Regions from separate parts of the Streptomyces sp. NPDC102441 genome, predicted to be linked through region 2. Evidence: riboswitches for the same ligand, from Rfam matches in the RefSeq annotation. Region 2 holds a riboswitch; the other holds the start of a gene.
The links. Region 2 has a riboswitch for glycine ahead of gcvP (aminomethyl-transferring glycine dehydrogenase). Riboswitches for the same ligand answer to the same signal wherever they lie in the genome.

Region 1 (9,766 bases), on a different contig from region 2:
CTGCATCATCATCATGCCCGCGTTGTTCTTGTGGACCCACTCGGGTACACCCGCGAAGTCCGTGAAGTACTTGTCCGCCGGGAACTGCTTGATCTCGGCGGTGATGCCGATCGCCTTCAGGCTGCCCTGGAGCTGCGTGGCGGCGGTGATCTCGTCAGGACGGTCGGAGCGCGCCGTCAGCGTGGTCTTGAAGCCCTTGGGCTGACCGCACTTGGTGAGGTGCTCCTTCGCCTTGGCGATGTCGCCCTTGCTGCCCTCGGTCGGGTACAGGTCGAACTTCTTGTAACCGGCGACGGTCGGCGGAATGACCGTGCTGGCCGGGTCGCCCTTGACCGAGCCACCGATCGAGTCGATCAGGCTCTGCTTGTCGACGGCGTACTGAACGGCCTTGCGGCATTCGATGTTGTCGAACGGCTTCACGTTGACGTTCAGCGCCATGTACTGCAGGGCACCGGCGTACGGGTTGTCCGTCTTCGCCTTCTGGTCGGCCTTGACCAGGACCTTGGGCTGGGTCTTGGACTGCAGACCCGTGCCGGCGACGTCAGCGGTGCTCACGTCGTTGAGAAGGTGGTCGTCGACCGTGGTGGCGTTGACGTTGAGCTTCAGCTCGATCTTGTCCGGCAGCGCCTTGCGGATCGGGTCCGTCTTCTGGTCCCACTCCGGGTTCCGGACGAGCGTCGCGCCCTTGCTCTCGTCGTACGCCGAGAACTTGTACGGACCGGAGGAGACCATCTTCTGGACGTAGCTGGCGCCCGTGTCGGCCTTCTGCTGGATCGGCGCGGTCTGCGAGAACGCGGCGAGGTAGTCCATGTCCGCGAACGGCTTGCTCAGCTTGAAGACGATCGTGTAGTCGTCAGGCGTCTCGATGGACTTGAGACCCTCGGGCGACTTGTCCTTGTACGGACCTTTGTACTCCTTGCCGCCCTCGAGGTACGACTTGAAGTACGTCGGGCCGTTGGACAGGGCCTCCGGCGCGAAGTTGGAGCGCTCGACGGCGTACTTGACGTCCTTCGAGGTGATCTCGGAGCCGTCCTCGAACTTCACGCCCTTGCGGAGGGTGTACGTCCAGGTCTTGGCGTCCGCGCTGGCCTTGCCGAGGCTGGTGGCGAGGTCGGGGACGACCTCCAGGCTCTCCTTGCCGGCGGCGGGCTTGAAGGTCACCAGGGCGCGGGCGTACAGGCGGGAGAAGTTCTGCACCCAGCCGTAGTACGTGTTGCCGGGGTCCAGGGAGTCCGGGCCACTGGAGTGCTCGTACGTGACCGTCCCCCCCTTCTTGTCGGTCGCGTTGACGACGCTCGTCAGACCGGCGTCAGCCTTGGCGTTGCCCCCACCGCCGTTGCTGTCACCGCCCGAGTCACTGCCGCTGCACGCCGATGCGCCGAGCGACACCGCTACGGCCATGGCTATGGCTGCCGCTGTCTTTCTGTTCTGCATGCTGAGGAAAGCCCCCTCGCTAGTCCGGTGCGGCACTGCCGCGATTACTTGCCACGAGGGTCGAGTGCGTCACGCAGCCCGTCCCCCAGCAGATTGAAGGCCAGCACGGTGATGAAGATCGCCATACCGGGGATGACCATGAACATCGGGTCCACCTCGTAGAGGTCGACCGCCTGCGTGAGCATGCCGCCCCATGACGCCTGCGGCGGCGCGATACCCACGCCGAGGAAGGACAGGGAGGCCTCGAACAGGATGTTCGTGGGGATCAGCAGCGTCGAGTACACGAGGATCGGCGCGATCAGGTTCGGCAGCAGCTCGCGGAAGAGGATGAACGGTCCGCGTGCGCCCAGCGACCTGGCGGCCTCGACGAACTCCCGCTCGCGCAGCGACATGGTCTGCGCGCGGACGATACGGCCGATGTAGGGCCAGCTGAAGAAGCCGATCACGAAGATCAGGACCGCGATCCGCAGCGTGAGCCCTTCCATCCCGAAGGCGTTGCCCTGCAGGGAGGCGGAGATGGAGATCGCGAAGAGCAACAGCGGGAAGGCGAGGAAGGTGTCCATCAGCCGGCTGATGAAGCTGTCCACCCAGCCGCCGTAGAACCCGGCCACGACGCCCATGACGACGCCGATGACGACCGAGAGCAGCGTGGAGCCCACGGCGACCACGAGGGAGACCCAGGAGCCTTCGAGGATGCGCGCCAGGATGTCGCGTCCGGTCTGTGGTTCGACTCCGAGGGGGTGGTCCCAACTGATCCCGCCGAGGGAGCCCTTGGGCGCCAGCATGACGGGGTCGACCAGGCTCTGGTTGAACGCGTCGGGGTCGAGCCCGAGGAGCGACTGGAGCGGCTTGGACAGGATCGCGGTGAGGATCAGCAGCACGACAACGATGCCACCGGCCATCGCGGCCTTGTCCCGCTTGAAGCGCGTCCAGGCGATCCGGCCGAGCGAGCGGCCCTCGATCTCCTTGCGCCCGGCGCCTTCCAGCACCGTTTCGGGCCGCGCATCCGCCCCGGTGGTCTCGATCGGTGCCGTCATTGCGCTGGAGACCCCTCTCGGCCGACGGTGGCCGGCCTGTGACCGCCGCTGTAGCGGCTCTAACAAAACATGACAGATGCGATCATGCATGCCGAACTGACCCTGTTTGAAGGAGGGGTTAGTCGGGCATGGAGCACCTGCTGTGTGGAGTCTTCAACCACTTTGCGATCACCCGCCAGACCTGGCGGGGAATGTTTGCTCAAACGTGATGCTGCCAAGAGGCTTCCGTTATCCGGACAGCTGTGCTTGGTGAGCGGATCTTCTGGTCATCAATCCGTCGGTAACGGACATGCCACCCAACTGCATTGTTCGGGTGACTATTTGGCCGTCGGGCCGTCGGGCCGTGACGGCGTCAGGCGCTCAGTACGCGTGCGGTGCCGGGCCTGCGGCGGGCGGGTAGCCGTAACCGGGAGCCGCGGGAGCCGCGTGCGCCTCACGGTCGTAGAACGGCCGGGAGTTGGCGTTCAGCCACATCGCGACGGGGTCGTACTCGTCGGACAGCGAGACCGTGGAGACGGGCAGCCCGTCGGGGACCACACCGATCGACTGCTGCATCATCGCGCGGACCGCGTCGACGGAAGGCCGGCCTGTGTCGTAGAGGTCGAGCCCGATCGCGAGGTACGGAGCACCGAGCGCGGGCTGCACCCAGGCGCGGCGCAGCGCGCGGACGGCGGAGGTGCGGTGGGCGTTCTGCGACAGCAGGGCGTAGAACTGCGGGAGCTCGATGGCGGGTTCGGTGAGCCGCAGCGGCCCCGCGGGCATCCGGTCGAGGCCGGTGGCGATGCGGCGCAGGTCCAGCCAGGGAATGCCGACCCCGCCGCCGGGGGCGTGCGGGTTGAGCCAGATCCCCCAGCGGTCGGGGAAGAGGGAACGGGCGATGTCTCGGCCCGTGGTCACCTCGTGGGCCCTGTTCCAGCCGCTGGCCGAGAGCTCCTGGGCGGAGGTCACACACGGGGCGTAACCCATGCCCTCGACCTCCATGTTGCCGTACTGGGCGTCGGGGGAGCCCGCCGTGCCGTGCCAGAGCAGCATCCAGACCTGGCCGTCCGCCAGGGACCGCAGCAGCGCCTCGTACGCGTCGAGGCGCCCCGGGGTCACTTGGCGAAGCATGTGCTCGATCCCGGCCGCCGCGGTGCCTGACGCACTCACCCTTGGGTCCCGCCCCTCTTAGTTCCTCTGTTCACGCGTGCCGCACGGTGCTGTGGTGCCGCTCCCGGGCACACGGAGCGGCCTCGTCATCCAACCAGCTTATGCGCCGCCCCCGACACCGGCTTGACGCCACGTGGCCCGGGTGCTCCGGCTCTCAGTACGTGTCGCGCCGGTAGAACGGGCGTACCTTCTCCAGCATCCAGTCCCCCACCGGGTCCTGCGCCACGTCGAGCAGCAGGAGATTGACCGGCCAGGGCACCTGGATCCGGCCCAGCGCGCGGCCCAGCGCGTCCAGCGGAGCGCTCTGCGCCGCGGCCTCCCATACGGCGGACTCGACGCCGACGAAGAGGACGGGGCTGTCGCCCTCGATGCTGGCCAGCACCCGGCGCGCGGTGTTCACCACACCGGTCTCCTGGAATTCGGCGGACACCGCGGAGAGGAAGTCGACGGGGTCCTCCTTCCAGTCCGGCTCGTACAGCCGGACCCGGCCCCCGCTCGCCGGGCCGTCCAGCGGGGTGCGCCCGGCCCGGCAGAGCTCGGCGACGGCGGGCGGCGGCAGGGGCACGCCGACGGCACCGCCGGGGTTGACCGCGATACCGAGCTGCGGGGGCAGCCCACGGGCGAACTCGCGTGCGGGCGCGACAGTGAAGGAGAGATGGGGGCCGACGCACTGGAGGAACTGCGCCTCGGAGCTGAACACGGGGACGAACGCGCCGCCGCCGATGTCGACCGTCGGCAGGTCGAGGCCGGTGCTGTCGGGCCCGCCGCCGTTCGGCAGGGGCACCCAGACCTGACTGCGGCCGAGCACCTCGACAAGTCGCCCGCCCGCTCCGGGCACGCCGAGCGAGGCGCTGAGCACTTCTTCGAGCTCGTTGGCCGGCCACCCCTGCGGCGGATGCGACGGGGCCTGGGCCTGAGCCGGGATGTCCACGGTGTCTGTGTCCCTTTCTCGCCATGCGGTGCGGCTGAAACCTTAGATGCTCCTGGGCGGTCCGGCACATGAGGGGCGGCGCCGCGGGCGGGAGGTGCCTCGGTGTCCACCGCACCGTCCAGATTCCGGACAGCCGACCTGGGCGCCGGGAACTGTGCGTATGCGAATGGTGACGCGCCACTCGCCCCACCCACCTCTACTCGCGTGGGAGCCAGGCCTCCGGGAACGAGATCCTGCCGATCGCCGACGCCGCCTCCCGGTCGAGCAGCACAGCCGAGGCGCACCCAGGGGGCAGCAGGCCGGTCTCCATGTCGCGCAGCAGCCGGCCGACGGCTCGCCGGTGCCGGGCGAACGCGTATCCGGACACTCCGCGCCCGCGCTCGCGCTGCCCCTGCCTGGCGGTCCGGGGGGTGACGTCGAGGAGGACGAGATGCAGGCCGCTGCCCCGGCGCCGGGCCTCACGCGCCAGCCAGCGCCGCACCCAGGCCTGCGTACCGCAGTCGTGCACGACTGCGGATCCGCCCGACCGCAGAGCACGCCACAGCCCGGCGTAGTGCGCGGCGCGCACCAGGGGACGGTAGAGGGAGTAGGGGAGTAACCGGGGCAGTGCGGCCGCCCAGCGGTCCCTGGTGTCCTGTGAGTCGATCGCGTGGTCCTCGACGGCCCGCCGGATCAGCGTCGACTTCCCGCTGCCGGGCAGCCCCGAGACCACCACGACGTCTCCCGCCGCGAAGTCCAGGCCGCTCGGCCCCCGGCCGCCCCTGCCCCGCAGATCACGCACGACCGGCGCGTGCCCGTCCGCCGGCTCCCGGGCGGGTACGCCCGGCTGCTCGGGCATCGCACCGCGTGCCGCCCCCGCGGTAGTCGCGTAGCGCTGCAACGTCATCGCCCTCCCCCTGCCGAGTCACCCACTGACCTGCCCAAGAAGTGTAAAGAAAAGGTAATGCGGCACAACCGGTTCCACCCGTACGTGTCAGGACGGGCCCCCGTCCGGACCTGGACGCCCCACTCTTCCGCAATGCGTGCGATGATGACCCCGCCAACTGCATACAGGCCGTTCGAATCCGCGCGGGAGAGTCCCGGTCACCGTGTGCGCCGGGCGCCGAAGGAGCAAGTTCCTCCCTTGAATCTCTCAGGCCCCGTACCGCGTGGATGAGGCAGATCTGAAAAGCGGGCCGCTGCGGCGGCTCCACCCAAGGTGCAAGCCGACGTCGACGGGGTGAACCCGTCAGGACCCTTTCAGGGGCTTTCGGCGAACCTCTCAGGTTCCGATGACAGATGGGGAGGGAACCACCCCCTGTCGTCATGCCCTGGAGCCATGTCCATGAGCACTGCCCCGAGCGCCGCCCCCCGCCTCACCGCCCTCGATGCCCTGCATCGGTCCCTGGGCGCGACCATGACCGACTTCGCCGGCTGGGACATGCCGCTGCGGTACGCCAGCGAGCGCGACGAGCACAACGCCGTACGCACCCGGGCCGGCCTGTTCGACCTGTCGCACATGGGCGAGATCACCGTCACCGGTCCGCAGGCCGCGGCCTTCCTGAGCTACGCGCTGGTCGGCAACATCGCCACCGTGGGCGCGGGCCGGGCCCGCTACACCATGATCGTCGCGGAGGACGGCGGGATCCTGGACGATCTGATCGTCTACCGCCTGGCGGACACCGAGTACATGGTGGTGGCCAACGCGGGCAACGCCCAGGTCGTCCTGGACACCCTCACCGCGCGCGCCGGAGGATTCGACACCGAGGTGCGGGACGACCGCGACGCGTACGCGCTGCTCGCCGTCCAGGGCCCCGACTCCCCCGCCGTACTGAAGTCGGTCACCGACGCCGACCTGGACGGACTGAAGTACTACGCCGGACTCCCCGGAACGGTGGCCGGCGTCCCCGCGCTCATCGCCCGTACCGGCTACACCGGCGAGGACGGCTTTGAGCTCTTCGTCGCCCCGGCCCACGCCGAGCAGCTGTGGAGTGCCCTCACCGAGGCCGGCGCCCCGTACGGCCTGATCCCCTGCGGGCTCTCCTGCCGCGACACGCTCCGCCTGGAGGCGGGCATGCCGCTGTACGGGCACGAGCTGACCACCGCGCTGACGCCCTTCGACGCGGGCCTCGGCAGGGTCGTGAAGTTCGAGAAGGAGGGCGACTTCGTCGGCCGCGAGGCGCTCACCGCCGCGGCGGAGCGGGCGGAGACCGCCCCGCCGCGCAAGCTCGTCGGCCTGATCGCCGAGGGCCGCCGGGTGCCGCGCGCCGGCTACCCGGTCGTGGCCGGCGGGGAGGTCGTCGGCGAGGTCACCTCCGGCGCGCCGTCGCCCACCCTGGGCAAGCCGATCGCCATGGCCTACGTGGACGCGGCGCACGCCGCGCCCGGCACCGAGGGTGTCGGCGTCGACATCCGGGGCACGCACGAGCCGTACGAGGTCGTGGCGCTGCCCTTCTACAAGCGCCGTAAGTGACACGGCGCTACGCGCACGTGACGCAGTCGTGTCTCAAACCGTAAGACCACCGTTCATCAGCACTCCCCCGCGTACAGGAGAATTCAGGTCATGAGCAACCCCCAGCAGCTGCGGTACAGCAAGGAGCACGAGTGGCTGTCGGCCCTCGAGGACGGCGTGGCCACGGTCGGCATCACCGAGTTCGCGGCCAACGCGCTCGGTGACGTCGTCTACGCCCAGCTCCCGGAGGTCGGTGACACGGTGACCGCGGGCGAGACCTGCGGTGAGCTGGAGTCGACCAAGTCGGTCAGCGACCTGTACTCGCCGGTGACCGGCGAGGTGACCGCGGCCAACCAGGACGTCGTGGACGACCCGTCGCTGGTGAACTCCGCTCCCTTCGAGGGCGGCTGGCTGTTCAAGGTGCGCGTCGCGGAGGAGCCGAAGGACCTTCTCTCCGCCGACGAGTACACCGCGCTCTCCGGCAACTGAGACCTTAGGGACTTAACTGATGTCGCTTCTCAACTCCTCCCTCCACGAGCTGGACCCGGACGTCGCCGCCGCCGTCGACGCCGAGCTCCACCGTCAGCAGTCCACCCTCGAGATGATCGCCTCGGAGAACTTCGCTCCGGTCGCGGTCATGGAGGCGCAGGGCTCCGTCCTCACCAACAAGTACGCCGAGGGCTACCCCGGCCGCCGCTACTACGGTGGCTGCGAGCACGTCGACGTGATCGAGCAGATCGCGATCGACCGCGTCAAGGCGCTCTTCGGCGCCGAGGCCGCGAACGTCCAGCCGCACTCCGGTGCGCAGGCCAACGCCGCCGCGATGTTCGCGCTGCTGAAGCCGGGCGACACGATCATGGGCCTGAACCTGGCCCACGGCGGTCACCTGACCCACGGCATGAAGATCAACTTCTCCGGCAAGCTCTACAACGTGGTCCCGTACCACGTCGACGACACCGGCGTCGTGGACATGGCCGAGGTCGAGCGCCTCGCCAAGGAGTCCAAGCCGAAGCTCATCGTGGCCGGCTGGTCCGCCTACCCGCGCCAGCTGGACTTCGCCGCCTTCCGCCGCGTCGCGGACGAGGTCGGCGCGTACCTGATGGTCGACATGGCGCACTTCGCGGGCCTGGTCGCCGCGGGGCTGCACCCCAGCCCGGTGCCGCACGCCCACGTCGTCACGACCACCACGCACAAGACCCTCGGCGGTCCGCGCGGTGGCGTCATCCTGTCGACGCAGGAGCTCGCCAAGAAGATCAACTCGGCGGTCTTCCCCGGCCAGCAGGGCGGCCCGCTGGAGCACGTGATCGCGGCCAAGGCCGTCTCCTTCAAGGTCGCGGCGACCGACGAGTTCAAGGAGCGCCAGCAGCGCACCCTGGACGGTGCCCGCATCCTCGCCGAGCGCCTGGTGCAGCCGGACGTCACCGAGGTGGGTGTCTCCGTCCTCTCCGGCGGCACGGACGTCCACCTGGTCCTGGTCGACCTGCGCAACTCCGAGCTGGACGGCCAGCAGGCCGAGGACCGGCTCCACGAGGTCGGCATCACGGTCAACCGGAACGCCGTCCCGAACGACCCGCGGCCCCCGATGGTCACCTCGGGCCTGCGCATCGGTACGCCCGCCCTGGCCACCCGCGGCTTCCGGACGGAGGACTTCACCGAGGTCGCCGAGATCATCGCGGCGGCCCTGAAGCCCACGTACGACGCCGACGACCTCAAGGCCCGCGTGGTCGCGCTGGCCGAGAAGTTCCCGCTGTACCCCGGCATCAAGTAGTCACCCGCAATTTGCACACCGGGTGGGGGCACCGCGCACACTGAACACAGTGAGCACGGTGCCCCCACCCCTTTGCCCCGCGCTCCCGGGCCCACCGGCCCGTTCCCGCACCACCCGGCGGACAACGACGTCCACCAACGCCTTAGGAGTACTCCCGTGGCCCTCTCGGTCTTCGACCTCTTCTCGGTCGGCATCGGCCCGTCCAGCTCCCACACGGTCGGCCCGATGCGCGCGGCCCGCATGTTCGCCCGCCGCCTCAAGAACGAGGGTCTGCTGGCCCACACCGCGTCGATACGCGCCGAGCTGTACGGCTCGCTCGGCGCGACGGGGCACGGGCACGGCACCCCGAAGGCCGTCCTGCTGGGCCTGGAGGGCGAGTCGCCCCGCACGGTCGACATCGAGGGCGCCGACGCCCGCGTCGAGAGGATCCGCACCTCGGGGCGCATCAACCTGCTGGGCATGCACGAGATCCCCTTCGACGCCGACGAGCAGCTGGTGCTGCACCGGCGCAAGGCCCTGCCGTACCACGCCAACGGCATGACGGTCCTCGCGTACGACCACGAGGGCGCCCCGCTGCTGGAGAAGACGTACTACTCGGTGGGCGGCGGCTTCGTCGTCGACGAGGACGCCGTGGCGGGTGACAACCCGATCGTCCCGGACGACACAGTCCTGAAGCACCCCTTCCGCACCGGCGACGAGCTGCTGCGGCTCGCCGGGGAGACCGGTCTTTCCATCTCCTCCCTGATGCTGGAGAACGAGAAGGCCTGGCGGACCGAGGCCGAGATCCGGGCAGGCCTGCTGGAGATCTGGCGCGTCATGCAGGCCTGCATCGCGCGCGGCATGGCCACCGAGGGCATCCTGCCCGGCGGCCTGAAGGTCCGACGCCGCGCCGCGAACTCGGCGAGGCAGCTGCGGGCCGAGGGCGACCCCCGGACGCACGCGATGGAGTGGATCACCCTCTACGCGATGGCCGTCAACGAGGAGAACGCCGCCGGGGGCCGCGTGGTGACCGCCCC
Region 2 (9,766 bases):
ACTCCGGAGCCTTCCCCCCGGCGGACCACCTCCAGCGCATCGCCTCCGAGGTCAATCTCCCGGAGACGGCCTTCGCCCGTCCGCTGCCGCCCGGTGGGGAGGCCGACTGGGCGCTGCGCTGGTTCACCCCCACCGCCGAGGTCGATCTCTGCGGGCATGCGACACTCGCCACCGCCCACGTCCTGCACACGACCGGAGTCACGAGCGGCACGGTGCGCCACACCACCCGTTCCGGCATCCTGACCACCACGGCCCACGGCGACGGCACCCTGACGCTCGACTTCCCGACGGCACCGCTGACCCCGGTGACCGCCCCGCCGGGACTGGTGGACGCGCTCGGCGCGTCACCCCTGTCCCTTCACGACACGGGGAAGCGCGTCGGTGACCTCCTGGTCGAGCTGGCCGACGAAGCGGCCGTGCGAGCCCTGAAGCCGGACTTCCCGGCGCTCGCCTCCTGCTCCCGGCGGGGCGTCATCGCCACAGCGGCGGCCGAGGACCCCGCGGGCGCCTACGACTTCGTCTCGCGCGGCTTCTTCCCCGGGGTCGGCATCGACGAGGACCCGGTGACCGGCAGCGCCCACACCGCCCTGGCGCCCTTCTGGTCGGCCAGGTTCGGCCGTGACGACCTCACCGGCCTCCAGGCCTCCGCCCGCTCGGGCCTGGTCCGCACCTCCCTGCGCGGCGATCGCACACTGCTGACCGGCAGCGCGGTCACGGTGATCGACGGCGAGCTACTCGCCTGGCTCCGATGACGGCGGGAGCGGGCCGCCCTCTCACGGGGTGGGCAGCCAGCCCACCTTTCCCGCGAGGAGCGCGTATCCGACGAACGCCCCGATGTCGAGCAGGGAGTGCGCGACGACCAGCGGTCCGACCCGGCCCCAGCGCCTGTAGAGCAGCACGAAGACGACGCCCATCACCATGTTGCCGATGAATCCGCCGATCCCCTGGTACAGGTGGTACGAGCCGCGCAGCACGGAGCTCGCCACCAGGGCGGCCATGGGCGTCCATCCCAGCTGCCCCAGCCGTCGCAGCAGATAGCCGACGACGATGACCTCCTCCACGAGGGAGTTCTGCACCGCGGAGAGGATCAGTACGGGGAACTTCCACCACACCTCGGGCAGCGATTCCGGAACCACCGTCAGGTTGAACCCGGCGGCCCGGGCCACCAGGTAGAAAGCCAGTCCCGCGCTGCCGATCCCGGCCGCGACCAGGGTGCCCCGGCCCAGGTCCGGCCAGGGCCTGGTGCGGTCGAGACCGAGGGTCCGCAGGCCGGCACCTTCCCGGATGAGCAGATGAGCCACGAGCGCGACCGGCACCAGCGCCGTGGCGACACCGAACAGCTGCCAGGCCAGGTCCAGCCATGGCCGCCCGGGGGCGTACGACCCGTTCAGCGTCGCCGCCTGGTCCTTGAGGCCCCCCGGTTTCGTCAGCGACCCGATGAAGCTGATCAGGGCGGACACCCCGCTGGCCCCGAGGGAGAGAGCCAGCACGAGCAGCGTCTCCGACCGGAGGATCCGCCGGGACACCCCCTCGTGAGGAATGGATTCAGCCACGCGCCCCGCCTCCACCTGTACACCTGCCGTCAGCCATGCGTCGTCATAGCTTGCCCGACAGGGCCGGTGCGGCGGGACACCGGGCTGCGTCCACCTCAGGGCGCGGGAAAGCCGATGGGCCAGGTGTGCACCGGCTCACCCACCTGCATCAGCTCGCCGTAGCGCCGGGTGGTGGCCGCCAGCGCTCCCTCTCGTTCGAGGCCCGCCTCCAGAGCGCGATGGTAGGTGTCGACCTGCCAGGAAGCGCCGTTCACCCGGAGCCTGCAGCGTTCCTCGATGACGCCGAGGTAGCGGTCCCGGTCCGAGCGTTCGATGTTCCAGGCGTCGAGCCCGGCGGCCGCGAGCGGCAGCAGTTCATCCCGTACGAGCTTGACGGCGGGCACCTTCGCCACGCCGCCCGAGCGGCCGGGGCGCGGCCAGAGCAGCTCGGCCTCGATGCCGTGGCGGCAGGCGGCGTCGAAGTTCTCGGCCGCAGCCTCGAACGGCAGCCTCGTCCACACCGGCCGCGATTCGTCGGCAAGTGCGCGCACCAGCCCGTAGTAGAAGGCGGCGTTGGCGATGACATCGTCGACGGTGGGGCCGGCGGGCAGGACCCGGTTCTCCACCCTCAGGTGGGGGACGCCGTCGGCCAGCCCGTAGACCGGCCGGTTCCACCGGTAGACCGTGCCGTTGTGCAGGACGAGTTCGGCCAGCGACGGCACACCGCCCTCGTCGAGGACCCGCAGCGGGTCCTCCTCGTCGCAGATCGGCAGCAGGGGCGGGTAGTAGCGCACGTTCTCCTCGAAGAGCTCGTACGCGGAACCGATCCACCGTTCCCCGAACCATGTCCTGGGGCGCACCCCCTGATTCCGGAGTTCGGGTGGCCGCACGTCCGTGGCCTGCTGGAACAGCGGCGGCCTCGACTCCCGCCACAGCTCCTTGCCGAACAGGAAGGGGGAGTTGGCTCCGAGGGCGATCTGCACGGACGCGATGGCCTGCGCCGCGTTCCAGACGTCCGCGAAACGGTCCGGGGTCACCTGCAGGTGCAACTGCACCGACGTACAGGCCGATTCGGGGGCGATCGAGGCAGAGGTCGAGACCAACCGCTCGACACCCTCGATATCGAGGACGAATTCCTCGCCGCGCGCGGCCGCCATTTGGTCGTTGAGGAGCGTGTAGCGGTCGACGTCCGACAGGTTCGCCGAAACCACGTCGTCCTGGCCGAGGGTCGGCAGGATGCCGATCATCACGATCCCGGCATCGACCTCGGCGGCCTTCCTGTGGGCATACGCGAGCCCCGTACGCAACTCCTCGGCCAGCTGATCGAAAACCCGGCCGCTCAGCCGGTGGGGAAGAATGTTTACTTCCAGGTTGAACATCCCCAGTTCCGTCTGGAAATCCCGGCTGGCGATGCGCTGGAGCACCTCAGCATTCCGCATCCTCGGCATGCCGTCCGGCCCCGCGAGATTCAGCTCGATCTCCAGCCCCATGAGATTCCTGGGCCGGTCGAACCTCCGCTCCGACAGGAGCCTCTCCAGCCCGGTCAGGCACTGGGCGAGCTTCTCGCGGTACGCCTGCCGATCAGACGCGGCAAAGGCGCCCGCCACGACCTTCTCCCCCATCGAAGGGTCCCTCCTCGAGTGGGCGGCCCGCGGCACAGGCCGCTCGTATCACGATCGATAATGCCCCGACGAGATGATCCGTAACGCCCCCACGGCCCATCGGCACCCAGTAGTCTGGTTGACTGAAGCCGGAGGCACATTCCGAAGGCATGGGGCATATACAGTTTGCCTGATCGAGTTGCCCGGCGGAAACACCGATGAGTTTCAGCCTACCGCCGCACCGGGAAAGCACCTGGCGACGCGGGTCAGAAGGGGTCCGAATCCACAGAAACCGCGCAATTCAAAGGCCTGAATCAGCCTTGCGGGCAATATGTGGGTCGGCTAGCCGAAACACCGTGTGAACATTTGTCGTATAAACTCTGCGAACGAGGCAGAGAGTTGACGCACCGGGCCGTCCGCCCCGTCACCGGCCTTCCTCTGGCCCCGCACGCCGACAGCGCCGTCTGCACCCGCCCACGCATCACCGTGTCTCCGAAGTGAGAGGCGACCCACTATGCCGCTGCATGTTTCTCCGGCCCCAGCGCCCGCACTGCGCAGCGTTCTCGCGGCACTCGGTTCTCCCACCGCAGTCCGCGAGGCCCACACGCCCGCTCTCCGGTCCGTCCAGGGATCGCTGAGCCCCGAACTCCCGCTCCCTGTCCACGTACTGGACCGGATCGTGCCGAACGACGCCGCACCGCGCACCCGCCTCGCCGGCTGGCGCTTCCTGATCCGCAGCGGTGAGCGCGCCGTCGCCGCCGCGGACACCATGCTCACCGCCGACGGCTGGACCTTCTCGCACTTCTTCGAGGGTCCCTACATCGCCTCCACGGAACTCGCCGTACGTCAGGCGGAGTCGACGACGACGCACTACCAACCACGTCTGCTGTCGGTTCCCGAGCTGTACATGTTCACGTTGTGGCTGCACCACGACACCGAGGCCGACGCGGGCTGCGGAGCACTCGCCCCGACCGACGTGCTGGTGCCTCTGGCGCCCGCTCCCCCGGGCATCACGGCCCACCGGCCGCATCGGGTCGCGGATCTGCTCCCGGTCATGACGCTGCGTGTCACCCCCGCTCCTCTTCCGGGCCTTCCCGGGCTGCTCGGGTCGCCCGCCTGACCGTCCTTCCTCACTCGCCCCCGCCGAGCTGCTCGGCGGGGGCGCATCCGTACCCGTCCGGACTAGTCCGGTCAGGTCACCCCGAACCATCCGAACGGACAGCCACGTTGGATCGAACCGTCCGGCCGGGTGACGCGTCATGGGAGGAGAACAGCAGCTGCCGCGAAATCCCTGCGGAGAGACGCCCGTAGGGCAACACTGGGGCAGGACCGACTTGATACGGGGGGCGGCCATGAACACATCGTCCAGCCGCAGGACACTCGAATCGACGCAGCGAAAGAACCCACCCATGTGCCAGCACCAGCCACCCTGTCCGACCGCTGACTCCAACGACCGGGAAGCCGCACGCCTGATGGCCCACCACCCGGAGCAGGGCTGGAGCCTGCTGTGCAACGGCGTCCTGCTCTTCGAGGACACCGGCGAGCTGCTCCCGGACGGGCAGATCATCGCCCCTCACCGTCCGCTGAAGAGCGGCCAGGTGATGAAGGCCGCCTGAGGCGGCCGACGGAACAAGGGGGCCGGCCCGGAGAAGTCTCCGCACCGGCCCCGACGCGTTTCCGCGTGCCTACTGGTCGTACTCGTCCAGCGGGGGGCAGGAACAGACCAGGTTGCGGTCGCCGAAGGCACCGTCGATCCGGCGCACCGGCGGCCAGTACTTGTCCGAAGGCGTGACCCCGGCCGGGAACACCGCCTCCTCGCGGGTGTAGGCGTGCGTCCACTCGCCACCGAGCGCCGCGGCCGTGTGCGGGGCGTTGCGCAGCGGGTTGTCGTCGGTGCTCCACGCACCGGATGCGACCTTGTCGATCTCACCGCGGATGGCGATCATCGTGTCGCAGAAGCGGTCGAGCTCGGCGAGGTCCTCGCTCTCCGTCGGCTCGATCATCAGCGTCCCGGCCACCGGGAACGACATGGTCGGCGAGTGGAATCCGTAGTCGATCAGCCGCTTGGCGATGTCGTCGATGCTGACACCGGTCGCCTTGGAGACCGGTCGCAGGTCCACGATGCACTCGTGCGCGACCAGACCGGCCGGGCCGTTGTAGAGGACCGGGAAGTGCGGTTCGAGGCGCTTGGCGACGTAGTTGGCCGCGAGCACGGCGACCTGCGTCGCACGCTTCAGGCCCTCGCCCCCCATGAGACGTACGTACGCCCATGAGATCGGCAGGATGCCTGCCGATCCCCACGGAGCGGCCGAGATGGGGCCGATGCCCGTCTCCGGGCCCGCCGCGGGCTGGAGGGGGTGGTTGGGGAGATAGGGCGCCAGGTGGGCACGCACCCCGACCGGACCGACGCCGGGACCTCCGCCGCCGTGCGGGATGCAGAAGGTCTTGTGCAGGTTCAGGTGGGAGACGTCGCCACCGAAATGTCCCGGCTTGGCGAGGCCGACCAGCGCGTTGAGGTTGGCGCCGTCCACGTACACCTGGCCGCCGGCGTCGTGCACCTCCCCGCAGATGTCGGCGACGTGCTCCTCGAAGACGCCGTGCGTGGAGGGATAGGTGATCATGAGGACGGCGAGCTCGTCGCGGTGGGTCGCGATCTTGGCCCGGAGATCCTCTGTGTCGACCTCCCCGTCGTCGGCGGTCTTCACCACGACGACCTTCATGCCGGCCATCACGGCGCTCGCGGCGTTGGTGCCGTGCGCGGACGACGGAATCAGGCAGACGGTGCGGCCGTGATCCCCGTTGGCCCGGTGGTACGCGCGCACCGCCAGCAGGCCGGCGAACTCGCCCTGCGAACCGGCATTGGGCTGGATGGAGACGGCGTCGTAACCGGTGACCTCGGCGAGGCGCTCCTCCAGCTCACGGATGAGGGTGAGGAAGCCCTGTGCCTGCTCGGCCGGCGCGAACGGGTGCAGCGCACCGAATTCGGGCCAGGTGATCGACTCCATCTCGGCGGTCGCGTTGAGCTTCATCGTGCAGGAGCCGAGCGGGATCATGCCGCGGTCCAGCGCGTAGTCGCGGTCGGCGAGCTTGCGCAGGTAGCGCAGCATCGCCGTCTCGGAGCGGTACTGGTGGAAGACCGGGTGGGTGAGGACCTCGTCGCTGCGCAGCAGCCCGTCGGGCAGCGCGTCGGCCGCCTCGTCGTCCAGCGCGTCGATGTCGCCGCCGGCCCCGAAGGCCGCCCAGACGGCGGCGATCCGGCTGCGGGTGGTGGTCTCGTCGCAGGCCACGGAGACATGGTCGGCGTCGACGAGCCGCAGGTTCACCCCACGCTCACGCGCGTCGGCGACCACCCCGGCCGCTCCGCCCGGGACGCGGACGGTGAGGGTGTCGAAGTACGCCTCGTGCACGACGTCGGTACCGGCGGCCCGCAGGCCCTCGGCCAGGATCGCGGCGAACCGGTGGGTGCGCCGGGCGATCGTCCGCAGGCCCTCGGGGCCGTGGTAGACCGCGTACATCCCGGCCATGACGGCGAGCAGCACCTGCGCGGTGCAGATGTTGCTGGTGGCCTTCTCGCGGCGGATGTGCTGCTCGCGGGTCTGCAGCGCCAGCCGGTAGGCCTTGTCGCCGTCCGCGTCGACGGAGACACCGACCAGGCGGCCGGGCAGGCTGCGGGCGAACTTCTCGCGTACGGCCATGAAGCCGGCGTGCGGTCCGCCGAAGCCCATCGGGACGCCGAACCGCTGGGTGGTGCCCACGGCGATGTCCGCGCCGAGGGCGCCGGGCGAGGTGAGCAGCGTCAGGGCCAGCAGGTCGGCGGCGACGGCCACGATCGCGCCCAGTTCGTGAGCCTGCTCGATGACGGGCGCGATGTCGCGTACGGCGCCGGAGGCGCCCGGGTACTGGAGCAGCACACCGAAGACGCCTCGTTCGGCGGCCTCCGCCGGGATCCCCTCGGTGAGGTCGGCGACGACGACCTCGACACCGGTCGGCTCGGCGCGGGTCTGGATCACGGCGACGGTCTGCGGCAGGGTGTCGGCGTCGACCAGGAAGACACCGTCCTTGACCTTGCCGACCCGTCGCGCAAGGGCCATCGCCTCGGCAGCGGCCGTCCCCTCGTCGAGGAGCGAGGCACCCGAGGTCGGCAGCCCGGTGAGGTCGGCGACCATCGTCTGGAAGTTCAGGAGGGCCTCGAGCCGCCCCTGGGAGATCTCGGGCTGGTACGGCGTGTAGGCCGTGTACCAGGCGGGGTTCTCCATGACGTTGCGGAGGATCACCGGCGGGGTGAACGTGCCGTAGTAGCCGAGACCGATCATCGGTGCGAGCACCTGGTTGCGGTCGGCGAGGCTGCGCAGCTCGGCCAGGACCTCCGCCTCGGTGTGGGCCTCGGGGAGATCCAGCGCCTCGGCACTCCTGATCACGTCCGGCACCGCGGCGGCGGTGAGCTCGTCGAGCGAGCCGTAGCCGACCTGGGCGAGCATCTTGGCCTGCGCCGCCACATCGGGCCCGATGTGGCGCTGCTCGAACGGAATACCCTGCTCCAGCTGGGAGAGCGGAGTGCGGCGGGGGGTCATATGGAGGCCTCCTGGTCTGTTACGACCTGCGAGGGGCGCCACGGCGTGGCTGCCCGAACGGCCTCCCCATCTGTCATCTCGACCTGAGAGCTTCACCGGCACGCCCTGGGGCATACCGGCTTTCACCGTCGGTGAGGGTGGTGCCCGTCGCGGCGCGCGCCGAACGGGTCCCGCCCTGCTTTCCAGAGTGACCTCGTCCGTGCGGTACGGGGGCCTGAGAGATTCCGGGGAGGAGTTGCTCCTTCGGCGCCTCCGGATCGCTCCGGAGGACTCTCCCGCACAGGGTCAGCAGCCGTGTCCCAGCCTACCAGCGGGCCCGGGGCGGGCCGTCTCGAGTGGCCGACATCCCGGATCTGGCCTTTCGTAGTGCCTGTGGAGCAGCCGCGACCACCTGATGCAGTTGTGACCAGTGGGAGGCACCGTGCAGACCGACATCGATCCGCGCAGCCTGATCGGCCGCAAGGCCTTCGACCGTCAAGGTGCCAAGATCGGAACCGTGGACGAGGTCTATCTCGACGACGCCACCGGGGTCCCCGAGTGGGCCGCCGTGCGCACCGGTCTCTTCACCAGGGACGCGTTCGTCCCCCTGGAGCCGAGCGAATTCGTCGACGGCACGCTCGTGATCCCCTTCGAACGCTCCCTGATCAAGGACGCACCGGACTTCGGCGTGGGCCGCCATCTCTCCCCCGAGCAGGAACTGCAGCTCTACCGCCATTACGGGCTGGACGCCTCCCCCTCCGGCGGCAAGGGCCCCGACAGGGACTTCGGCAGGCTCGCCGGCCACGAGGAGTAGTCCACCGGGTCCCGCACCAGGCGAAGCGGGTCGGCCGGCCGCAGCTGCGGATCGTCGATCCGGAACGTGCGCACCCGGCCGGGCGGCGTCCACGGTTCCTCGAACCGCACAGTGACACGGCCGACGCCACTGCCCTGCACCCAGCCGTGACCGTGGACGTCGTGACGTACGTCGTGCCCGGCGGGCCATCGCCGCGCGGCGAGCTGCTCCTCACTCTCACGGGCATCCGGAGCTGACGCCTCCTCCACCGGGCGCTCCGGCTCGTCGGCGGCGTCGGCGGCCGCGGCCGCGGCTGATTCCTCTGCGGCGTGCTCCGCGTCGGCGGCCTGCGCGAACAGATCCTCCTGTGTGAAGTCCGCCAGCCCCGTGACGCCGACTCCGAGCAGTCGGACGCCACCGGTCGTGTCCACGGCCTCCAGAAGCCGTGCGGCGGCCTCCCTGACCACCGTGGGGTCGTCGGTGGGGCCGCGCAGCGTCTCGGACCTGGTGAGCGTCGAGAAGTCGTAGCGGCGCACCTTGAGGACGACGGTGCGCCCGGACCGGCCGGCACCCCGCAGGCGCTGCACGCACCGGTCCGCGAGCCGCTCCACCTCCGCCCTGACGCGCACGCGGTCGTGCAGGTCCACGTCGAAGGTGTCCTCGACCGACACGGACTTGGCGTCCCTCTCGGCGACGACGGGACGGTCGTCGTAACCCTGCGCCATGCGGTGGAGCGCGACCCCGTGCGCCTTGCCCAGCAGCCGCACGAGCTCGGCCTCTCCGGCCTCGGCCAGATGACTGACGAGAGTCATCCCGGCGCGCCGGAGATGGTCGCCGGTGGCCGGCCCCACACCAGGGAGGATGCGCACGGACATGGGTGCCAGGAGCTCACGCTCGGTGCCGGGCTCGATCAGCAGCAGTCCGTCCGGTTTCGCCTCCTCGGAGGCGATCTTGGCCAGCATCTTGGAACCGGCCAGGCCGACGGAACCACTGAGCCCGGTGACCGCTCTGATCACGGTGCGCAGTTGCCCGCCGACCGCACGCGCCGACGCCGCGTCGTCGGCGACCCCGCCGGCCTCCAGGTCGACGAAGGCCTCGTCCAGGCTGAGCGGCTCGACGAGCGGGGACATCCGTCCGAGCAGCTCCATCACCTGGTCGCTCACCGTCCGGTAGAGCGCGAAACGCGGGACCAGATACGCCGCGTTGGGCGCGAGCCGCCTCGCCTGTGCCATCGGCATCGCCGAATGCACGCCGAGAAGCCTCGCCTCGTACGACGCGGTGGCGACCACG

Region 1: it holds a riboswitch for glycine, as region 2 does, so the genes downstream of both, gcvT (glycine cleavage system aminomethyltransferase GcvT) here and gcvP (aminomethyl-transferring glycine dehydrogenase) in region 2, are expected to answer to the same signal.

Annotation. Positions count from the first base shown of each region.
Region 1 covers NZ_JBIWKH010000001.1:295,930-305,695, forward strand. Annotated here, with positions in the region: gene ACIREO_RS01395 (ABC transporter substrate-binding protein) at 1-1,434, opposite strand, end outside; gene ACIREO_RS01400 (ABC transporter permease) at 1,479-2,471, opposite strand; gene ACIREO_RS01405 (enhanced serine sensitivity protein SseB C-terminal domain-containing protein) at 2,832-3,620, opposite strand; gene ACIREO_RS01410 (enhanced serine sensitivity protein SseB) at 3,775-4,551, opposite strand; gene ACIREO_RS01415 (AAA family ATPase) at 4,748-5,437, opposite strand; glycine riboswitch at 5,611-5,708, shown strand; gene gcvT (glycine cleavage system aminomethyltransferase GcvT) at 5,876-7,003, shown strand; gene gcvH (glycine cleavage system protein GcvH) at 7,094-7,471, shown strand; gene glyA (serine hydroxymethyltransferase) at 7,491-8,750, shown strand; gene ACIREO_RS01435 (L-serine ammonia-lyase) at 8,907-9,766, shown strand, end outside.
Region 2 covers NZ_JBIWKH010000013.1:287,291-297,056, forward strand. Annotated here, with positions in the region: gene ACIREO_RS27930 (PhzF family phenazine biosynthesis protein) at 1-752, shown strand, start outside; gene ACIREO_RS27935 (CPBP family intramembrane glutamic endopeptidase) at 774-1,553, opposite strand; gene ACIREO_RS27940 (glutamate-cysteine ligase family protein) at 1,649-3,154, opposite strand; gene ACIREO_RS27945 (hypothetical protein) at 3,648-4,253, shown strand; gene ACIREO_RS27950 (DUF5999 family protein) at 4,543-4,749, shown strand; gene gcvP (aminomethyl-transferring glycine dehydrogenase) at 4,819-7,704, opposite strand; glycine riboswitch at 7,897-7,992, opposite strand; gene ACIREO_RS27960 (PRC-barrel domain-containing protein) at 8,126-8,497, shown strand; gene ACIREO_RS27965 (DNA polymerase IV) at 8,419-9,766, opposite strand, start outside.